2 regions of the Rhizobium indicum genome follow, and region 1 is predicted to be linked to the other one. Evidence: riboswitches for the same ligand, from Rfam matches in the RefSeq annotation. Region 1 holds a riboswitch; the other holds the start of a gene.
The links. Region 1 has a riboswitch for thiamine pyrophosphate ahead of FFM53_RS15015 (YkoF family thiamine/hydroxymethylpyrimidine-binding protein). Riboswitches for the same ligand answer to the same signal wherever they lie in the genome.

Region 1 (4,543 bases):
ACAAATCAGCAGATAAGCTGACCTCCATTGATCTCGATCACCTGTCCGGTGATGTAGCCCGAGAGCGAGGGAGCGGCCAGGAACAGATAGGCGGGAGCACAATCCTCCGCCGTGCCGAGCCGCTGCAGGGGGATGGATTTTCTCGTCTGCTCCAGCTTTTCGCGCGAGGAATAGCGCTCATGGAAATCCGTCTCGATCGTTCCCGGCGATACGCAATTGACGCGGATGCCGTCCGGTGCAAGCTCGCGGGCAAGCGCCTTGGAATAGGTCGCAACGAAGGCTTTCGAGGCCGAATAGATCGAGGAACCGGGGCTGCCGCCGGTCAACGCCGAAATCGAAACTGTGTTGACGATGGCAGCATCACTAGCCGCCTTCAATGCCGGCAGCAGCGCCCGCGTCAGCGCCACCACCGATGTCTGGTTAAGACGCACGACCGCCTCATATTCTGCATCGGTGAGCGTGGCGGCGGGAAAACGGCCAAGCATGGTGCCGGCATTGTTGACCAGCACATCGACCTTATCGAAGAAGGCGAGAGTATCCTCGGCAAATTGCGCTGCCCCACCGACTGCAGAGAAATCGGCATTAAGCAGCAGCGCCCGTCTTTCGGATTCAGCCGTCAGCAGGAAATCCGGCAGGTCGCGTCCCGGCTTGCGCCCGGTATGGACGATCACCTTCGCGCCGCAGTCCAGGAACTGCCGGGCCACTTCAAGGCCGATGCCGCGGCCGGCGCCGGTCACCACGACATTGCGATTTTCGAACAGTCTGGGATGGAACACGAAGCCGTCCTCCTCGCGGACAGTGCCGCCGGTTGTGTCATTCGCCATTAACATATGAGCGCGCCGACTGAAAGAAAGGCGCGTATCGATCTTTCCCGGTGAAAACAGGGGTTAGTTTTCGGTCTCCAGAAGCCGCGCGCCCGGCCCTTCCTTGCCGAGCCGGTCGCAGGGGTTGCGCAACGGACAGCTTTCGATCGACAGGCAGCCGCAGCCGATGCAGCCGGTCAGCCGGTCGCGCAGCAGGCTAAGCCGCCTGATTCGCGCGTCGAGATCATCCTTCCACAGCGCCGACAGCGTCTGCCAGTCGGCGACGGTCGGCGTGCGTCCTTGCGGCAAGGACTCGAACGCCGCCTGGATTTCCGAAAGCGGAATGCCGACACGCTGCGCCACCTTGATGATCCCGAGCCGGCGAAGCACATCGCGCCCATAGCGCCGCTGATTGCCGCGGGAGCGGATGCTCGAGATCAGCCCCTTGGTCTCGTAAAAATGCAGCGCCGAGACGGCGAGGCCGCTGCGCTCCGCCACTTCGCCAACCGTCAGGAGCTTGCCGAGCGGCGCTGCCGGAATTGTATCCATCACCTCTTGACCTCAAGAATAGTTGAGGTTTTATAACCCTTGCTCCCGCAATCGTAAAGTTCAATCGCAACAAGGAGCGACGCATGCAAACACCAGATGATGGCGAGGGCTGGAATGGTGGATACGGGCGCTTGTTACCGCCCGCAGCAATCGTCCCTATGCCGACATAGAGTGCCGCGCGTCTTTTCAGACGCGCTAAAGACGCTCTATCACTTTGAATCTACGCATAATCCTTTCCGAAAACCGATTCCGATTTTCGGGGTTATGCGCTAGCCGCCTGAGGCAGGAAGCTCCGGTTCCGTTCCCGGCAGGTACGGAACCGTTGGGAACACCCGGACAGGACCTCCGTCCGGGTGTTTCCCGTCACATCAGGCTCATTCCGACCGCACGGACGGGTTCGCAATTTTGCGGTTGCGGGGAGAAACCCCCGGTGATAGTTTCCGCGCAAATAACAGGGGAGCTCCGTATTGCCGGGGCTGAGATGTGAGGCGCAAGCCTCTGGACCCTTCAAAGCTGATCTGGGTAATGCCAGCGGAGCGAGGTTCAGATGTTCTCAGGCGCACAAGTGTCACTCTATCCGATGTCCGGCAATTTCGTCGGCATCATTCTCGATGCCGTCAAGGCGCTAGATCCCTATCGCGACCGGCTGCGCATCGAGACCGATGACATCTCCACACTGCTGGTCGGCCCGCCTGACATTCTCTTCGCCGCCATGCACGATCTTTTCATCGCCGCCGCAAAGACCGGCGAGCATTGCGTGCTGTCCGCTGCCGTTTCACGCGGCTGCCCCGGCGAACCCGACGACGCCATCTGCGGCATCAACCCCTCCCTCGGCCAGGCGGAGCCGCTTGCCGAGCGCATAACAGCCGCACTTGCCGCCGTTGACATCACCGCCGAAACCGGACAGCCGACCGCTGCGCAATTCTCGCTCTACGTCATGGGAACTGGTACCCATATGGACGAGATCTATGGCTGCATCGACTTCCTGAAGCGCTCCGGCACCTTCGACCGTGCCAAGAATTTCTGCACCAGGCTCTCTGGCGATGCCGGCGCGGTCTTCACCACCATTCGTGAGGCCTTCTTTCGCTTCGGCGAACCCGAAGGGCATGTGACCCTCGACATCACGGTGTCGGCCAATACAGCGCCGCGCGTCTTTTCAGACGCGCAAAGGACGCTGTAACACTTTAAATTGCTGCATAATTTTATCCTTAAATCGATTCCGATTTAAGGAATTATGCGGTGCCCGACGAAAGCTTGAAATCGAACGCTGATGACACCGTCAAAACCATCGGATTCGCGACTTGCCGCGCTCCGCTCCGCTCTCTACCGGGGCATACCCGCCTTGCTCGCCGGCTGCGCCTTCTTGGCGGCATGGGAACTCTATGTCGATCTATCCGGCATCAAACCGTCCATCCTGCCGGCACCTTCGCGCATCGTCATCCAGGGCTGGCTGAACCGCGAGTCACTGATATCAAACACCTGGCCGACGCTCGGCGCGACACTCGGTGGTTTCGCCCTGTCGCTTGCCTTCGCCTTCGCCGCCTCGATCCTCATGGATTTCGTGCCTTTCATGCGCCGGGCATTGCTGCCGATCTTCATCGCCAGCCAGACCCTGCCGCTGGTGGCGATCGCCCCCCTCGTCGTCCTCTGGTTCGGCTTCGGCCTGTTGCCGAAGATCCTGCTGGTGGCGCTCGTCACCTTCTTCCCGCTGCTCGTCGCCTTGCTGCAGGGCTATGAATCGACCGATCGCGACATCGCCGAATTGCTGAATTCGATGAAGGCGAGCCGCTGGCGTATTTTCCGCCTGGCACGGCTTCCCTCCTCGCTGCCCTATTTCTTCGCCGGCCTGCGGATCTCGATCACCTATGCCGTCGTCGGCGCGATCTTTGCCGAATATGCCGGTGCCGCCCGCGGCCTCGGGATCTATATCCTCAACGCCAAGAACAACTTCCGCCCCGATCTCGTGCTCGCCGCCGTCGTCGTCAGCGCCGTGCTGACACTCTGCCTCTTCGGAGCGACGCTATTGATCCAGCGCCTCGTCATGCCCTGGCAACAATCCGGGGAGCTGCGCCGATGAGCGATGCAATGGTTGAACTGCACAACATCTCGAAGTCATTCGACGGCATGAAGGTGCTGGGCGATATTTCACTCGCTGTCGAAAGCGGCGAGTTCGTTTCGATCGTCGGCCCATCCGGCTCCGGAAAATCGACGGTACTGAGATTGCTGACACAGGCGCTTCGGCCCGATTCCGGCACCATGCTTTTCAAGGGCGCGCCGCTGGAACAGGCGCCGCATTCCTTCGCCTTCATGCCGCAGCGCGATGCGCTGATGCCCTGGCGCCGGATCATCGACAATGCCGCACTCGGTCTCGAGGTGCGCGGCATGAGCCGCCGCGCGGCCCGCGCCGCCGTCGCGCCTCTGTTCGAGCGCTTCGGCCTCGCAGGCTTCGAGCATCACTATCCCTCCGAACTGTCAGGCGGCATGCGCCAGCGCGCCGCGCTGCTGCGCACCGTCGTCCAGACCCAGGACATGTTGCTGCTCGACGAGCCTTTCGGCGCCCTCGACGCGCTGACGCGCACGCAGATCCAGGAATGGCTGCAGGGCATGTGGACCGAACACCGTTGGACGGCGCTGCTGATCACCCATGATGTTCGCGAGGCCGTGTTCCTTTCCGACCGGATCTACGTGCTCTCGGCCCGTCCGGCGCGTATTATCCGCGAATTCCGCGTTCCCCTGCCCCGTCCGAGAAGCATTGCCGATCTCGGCTCGCCGGCGGCCCAGGCGATCGAAACCGAAATCCTGCAAACCCTGCTTCATCCGCTAGAACAGGATGATTTTAGACCGGTCGGCCTAAAATCTGAATCCTGTTCTAAGTTAAAGAGTTAGAGCATGATGTCGTCCGAAAACCGCTCACACTTTTCGGCATCATGCTCTAGAGACCTGAGGAGGTCACCATGCTGCTTCTCACCCGTCGCCAGACGATCTTCGCCGCCATCGCGGCAAGCCTCGCCGGCCACCCCGCCTTCGCCCAATCGGCGCCCGCAAAGGTTCGCATCGCGCTCGACTGGACGCCCAACACCAACCATATCGGCATCTATGTCGCCAAGGCGAAGGGCTTTTATGCCGATGCCGGGCTCGATGTCGAGATTCTTCCCTTCACCGATACCAGCGCCGGAACGCTGGTGTCGAAC
Region 2 (4,543 bases), on a different replicon from region 1:
GAGCGCGCAGTTCATACGCCACCGTCAGGCCGGCAACGCCGGCCCCTTTGACAAGCACACGCATCTCATTCGCCCGAATGCTGCAGGGTTTCTATCGGCATATAGAGGTCGCCGCCCTCGCGATAACGCGCTGCCATCGCATCCAGACCCTCCTTCTGCGCTTCGACGCGGATATCGTGCGAGATGCGCATCGAGCAGAATTTCGGGCCGCACATGGAGCAGAAATGCGCCACCTTATGGGCTTCCTTCGGCAACGTCTCGTCGTGGAAGCTGCGGGCGGTTTCCGGGTCCAGCGAGAGGTTGAACTGATCCTCCCAGCGGAATTCGAAACGGGCACGCGAGAGCGCGTCATCGCGCAGCTGTGCTGCCGGATGCCCCTTGGCGAGATCGGCGGCATGGGCCGCGATCTTGTAGGTGATGACACCTACCTTCACGTCGTTGCGGTCCGGCAGGCCGAGATGTTCCTTGGGCGTCACGTAGCAGAGCATGGCGGTGCCGAACCAGCCGATCATCGCAGCCCCGATGCCGGACGTGATGTGGTCGTAGCCCGGCGCGATATCGGTAGTTAACGGTCCGAGTGTATAAAAGGGCGCCTCGCCGCAGACCGCGAGCTGCTTGTCCATGTTTTCCTTGATCTTGTGCATCGGCACATGGCCGGGACCTTCGATCATCACCTGGCAGTCTTTCGCCCATGCGATCTTGGTCAGCTCTCCCAGTGTTTCCAGCTCGGCGAACTGCGCCGCATCATTCGCGTCAGCGATCGAGCCGGGGCGCAGGCCATCGCCGAGCGAGAAGGAGACGTCATAGGCGCGGCAGATGTCGCAGATCTCCTCGAAATGCTCGTAGAGGAAGCTTTCGCGGTGATGATGGAGACACCACTTCGCCATGATCGAGCCGCCGCGCGAGACAATGCCGGTCACCCGGTTGACGGTGAGCGGGATGTAGTGAAGTCGCACGCCGGCATGGATGGTGAAATAGTCGACGCCCTGTTCGGCCTGTTCGATCAGCGTGTCGCGATACACCTCCCAGGTCAGGTTCTCGGCAATGCCATCGACCTTCTCCAGCGCCTGATAGAGCGGCACGGTACCGATCGGCACCGGCGAATTGCGGATGATCCATTCGCGGATGTTGTGGATGTTACGGCCGGTGGAGAGATCCATGACGGTATCGGCGCCCCAGCGGGCCGCCCAGACCATCTTCTCAACCTCCTCCGCCATCGATGAGGTGACGGCGGAGTTGCCGATATTGGCGTTGATCTTCACCAGAAAATTGCGGCCGATGATCATCGGTTCGGCTTCCGGATGGTTGATGTTGGCGGGGATGATCGCCTGACCCGCCGCCACTTCCTGCCGGACGAATTCCGCCGTCACATGGTCCGGAATTTGGGCGCCGAAACTTTCGCCGCTGCGGACCATGGCTTCGGCCCTCGCTTTGCGGCCGAGATTTTCGCGGATGGCGATGAACTCCATTTCCGGCGTGATGATACCGGCGCGCGCATAGGCGAACTGGGTGACGGCCTTGCCGTCCTTTGCGCGCAGCGGCTGGCGTAGTGCGGGGAATTCGGGCGTCAGCCTTTCGCCGCTGGCAAAGCCGTTGTCTTCGGGACGGACATGGCGGCCCTGATAGGCCTCGACGTCGCCGCGGGCGAGAACCCAGTCACGTCGCAGTGAGGGCAGCCCTTGTTCGATGCGGATCTCGGTGCCCTCGATCGTATAGGGGCCGGACGAGTCGTAGACGACAACGGGCGGCTCGCCCGATGTCGGATGCAGGCTGATTTCGCGCATCGGCACGCAAATGTCGGGATGGACGCCCCCCCGAATGTAGATCTTCCTGGATGCCGGCAAGGGGCCGGTGGTGACGGATGGGGTGATATTCTTTGCGGCGATATTCATGGTTTGAGGCTCCAAGTTTTCGATTGGAGACCCAGTCCTCAGCCGGAATGATGAAAAGACGCCGGCACGGATTCGACGCGTGAATCCACTGCCTTCGAGCGCTTGCACCGTCCCTACGCCAGTATGAACTGGATCAGGTTCAACGGGTCACTGCGCGCGATAGCAGTATCTCAGCCCCTTGCCGGGACCCCCCTGGTGAATGCGAAAAAGGGTAGAGGCTTGCCGAGGGAGCTGTCAAGCGACAACTGCAATGGCTTGGGGATGCAGGTGACACTCAGGCTATCGGTGGGTGGTCGCGCGATCAAACGAATGAAATACCGGCAGCAAGATTTTACTTTCCTACCATCTTTCGATGCCGTGATGGTTCACACCTGTTGAAGCCTATGTACCCGAGCCGTCCTTTGCTGGCGTCGAATTCATGTCGTCCATGATATCCTCGGTCGGCTCGCCGATCTGATTTGCAAGCGTTCGACTGAGACGGCGCTTCCATCCCGACATATGGAAACCTGATAGATGTTGATTTCAAAGAAGGCATGCGAAGCTGCTCGTCTTCAGTCCAAGCCCTGTACTCGATTACGGCGATCAATGTCGATTGCAGCAAGACGTCACTCTACTAGCGGGCGCCAATGATGATCGCAGGGAAAGGTTGACCCCCGGAGGCAAGGGTCGTCCACTCCTTCACCACGTTCGACCTGTACTCCATCGCACAAACTGCTAGAAAGAGCGCCCGCGGAAATCGGAGAAATCCACCGCTGCCGGACGCGGTCGGCAGCGGTGGAACTAGAAACCTTTTGTTTTCCGGCCGCCAGAAGGAAGCTTAAAGACATGAACATGGCCTCGAAGATTGCGAAATCCCCTGCTGTCCCATCCATCGGCGCCCTGCTTGCAGAGGCTCGCCAGGCTCGCGGCTATTCTTTGGACGACCTCGCAGAAACCACCGGTCTGACCGTGGCCGAGGTGACAGCTCTTGAGAACGACGCGGATTTTGACGCCTCAAGGATACGAAGGACCGCGGCCGCTCTAGGAGTTTTAGGCAAAATCTGAAGCACGCGTCGCGCTGAACTGGTACGCAGCTGACCTAAGGAGGGCGCCTGCAGCAACTCACCGGGTACAGGACGCGCTTAGTGGGAAGCCCTTCAACGCCCCTAAGGGTTATAGGGCTATCCAGGCTTCAGACTCAGTCGGGCTGGACGCTTCCGCCTAGTTGGCTGGCCCGAATGAATTGGCTAGCGCCTGAAGTCATTCGTCGCGCCCTTGCTGTGTAGAGACAGCTTGCCGACTGCGATTGGTGTCGCGATCATCGTGGCACGGTGATCAATCAGCGATCTCACGATTTTATTCTTCCAGCAATCGCAACACTGGCGGCGCGCCATATGCGCGGAATTATCAAAAGGCATTCTCGAGGGGAAGCAGCGAACATATATTGCGGCGGCCAATCCTGTTCGTAAACGCTGTTCCGGTCCCACGTTGTCCTTGCCGCACTAATCTGTGATGGGATTGGCGGCACTGGTCAACAACGAGCTGTACAGGGACCTGTTTACACGCCCACGAGCCTTGCCAGACTTGCTGTTGCGGGCCAGTCGAAGCAACGGTGGGGGCCGGCATTGCATTGGGGAATCAGCGTGAACGCCAAGGCTCAGCAAAAGATGATCGTCATCCGCGCAATTCTCACGGTGATCTGCTTCGCAGGCGGTTTCGTTGTTCCTCTTCTCTTCCTTCTGGCTGCCTTCTTCGCCTCGACGATTTACAACATCGTGGATCCGAAGCCGGACCCTCCGGTCGACGCCTGGTAGGCTCGGCGTTGGACGGCGACATTGGAAGATCCGAATCGGAAGAGCTACTTCCTGCCGTTCTGTGAATCACCGGCCGAAGAAGCGTTTCTCGAAGCGAGGATCGCGGATTACAAGTTGCTGCCGCGCAGTGGCGTGCTGTTCGGCTCGGGTCTCTTATTGAACCTGCAGGTCGAGCACAAGCCGTATCGGCTAGACTTTCTTGCGAACGAATGGCTGCTGATCGACAATCGATTTCGTTGTATCGACGCCACTTCTTGCTGCCCAGGATCACCGGAATCATCTTGGTTGGCCGGAATGCGGCAAAAGCAGCATGCGCACTGTCGAAGTGCCGCCTTCGAGCGAGTGGCGGGTTACGCATTGGCTCGGGATGTTGCTCCCCGTAAGACCTCGGAGACCAGCGCGAGCTCATCGTCATTGCTGTAGTAGTGAGGCGAAAAACGGATGGCGTCGTTCCTGACGCTGCATTTCACGTCGGCAGCATCCAAGTCTGCAAACAGTACGCTGGTGGCCACCTTTGGATTCTTCAGCAGGATGATGCCCGACTGGGATTCTTCCGGCCAATCACTCATGATTTCGTACCCTGCGGATTTAGCCTGCCTCCGAATCCGCGCTCCGAGTTCCATAACATAGCTCTCGATCTTCTCCATGCCGATGGAATCGATCTCTTCAAGTCTCTTGGCCAATCCGAAGATGCCTGCGCCGTTCTCGGTGCCTGGTTCGAACCGCTTGGCGTCTGGAAGAAAATCGAGAACACGATGAAAGGAGAAGGCGTCGTTCACACTCAACCAACCGACAATGCGCGGCTTGATGCGTTCGAAAGCCCTCTCGGAGAACGCGGCGAAGCCTATTCCGACTGGT

Region 2: it holds a riboswitch for thiamine pyrophosphate, as region 1 does, so the genes downstream of both, thiC (phosphomethylpyrimidine synthase ThiC) here and FFM53_RS15015 (YkoF family thiamine/hydroxymethylpyrimidine-binding protein) in region 1, are expected to answer to the same signal.

What each region holds. Positions count from the first base shown of each region.
Region 1 covers NZ_CP054021.1:3,059,218-3,063,760, reverse strand. The annotation lists gene FFM53_RS15025 (SDR family NAD(P)-dependent oxidoreductase) at 6-776, opposite strand; gene soxR (redox-sensitive transcriptional activator SoxR) at 888-1,352, opposite strand; partial or broken gene FFM53_RS36915 (FMN reductase) at 1,462-1,551, shown strand; TPP riboswitch at 1,796-1,909, shown strand; gene FFM53_RS15015 (YkoF family thiamine/hydroxymethylpyrimidine-binding protein) at 1,900-2,532, shown strand; gene FFM53_RS15010 (ABC transporter permease) at 2,623-3,429, shown strand; gene FFM53_RS15005 (ABC transporter ATP-binding protein) at 3,426-4,238, shown strand; gene FFM53_RS15000 (ABC transporter substrate-binding protein) at 4,307-4,543, shown strand, end outside.
Region 2 covers NZ_CP054024.1:51,343-55,885, forward strand. The annotation lists gene thiO (glycine oxidase ThiO) at 1-64, opposite strand, end outside; gene thiC (phosphomethylpyrimidine synthase ThiC) at 66-1,892, opposite strand; TPP riboswitch at 1,985-2,096, opposite strand; gene FFM53_RS32060 (helix-turn-helix domain-containing protein) at 2,718-2,936, shown strand; gene FFM53_RS32065 (hypothetical protein) at 3,515-3,685, shown strand; gene FFM53_RS32070 (hypothetical protein) at 3,707-4,108, shown strand; gene FFM53_RS32075 (aminotransferase class V-fold PLP-dependent enzyme) at 4,036-4,543, opposite strand, start outside.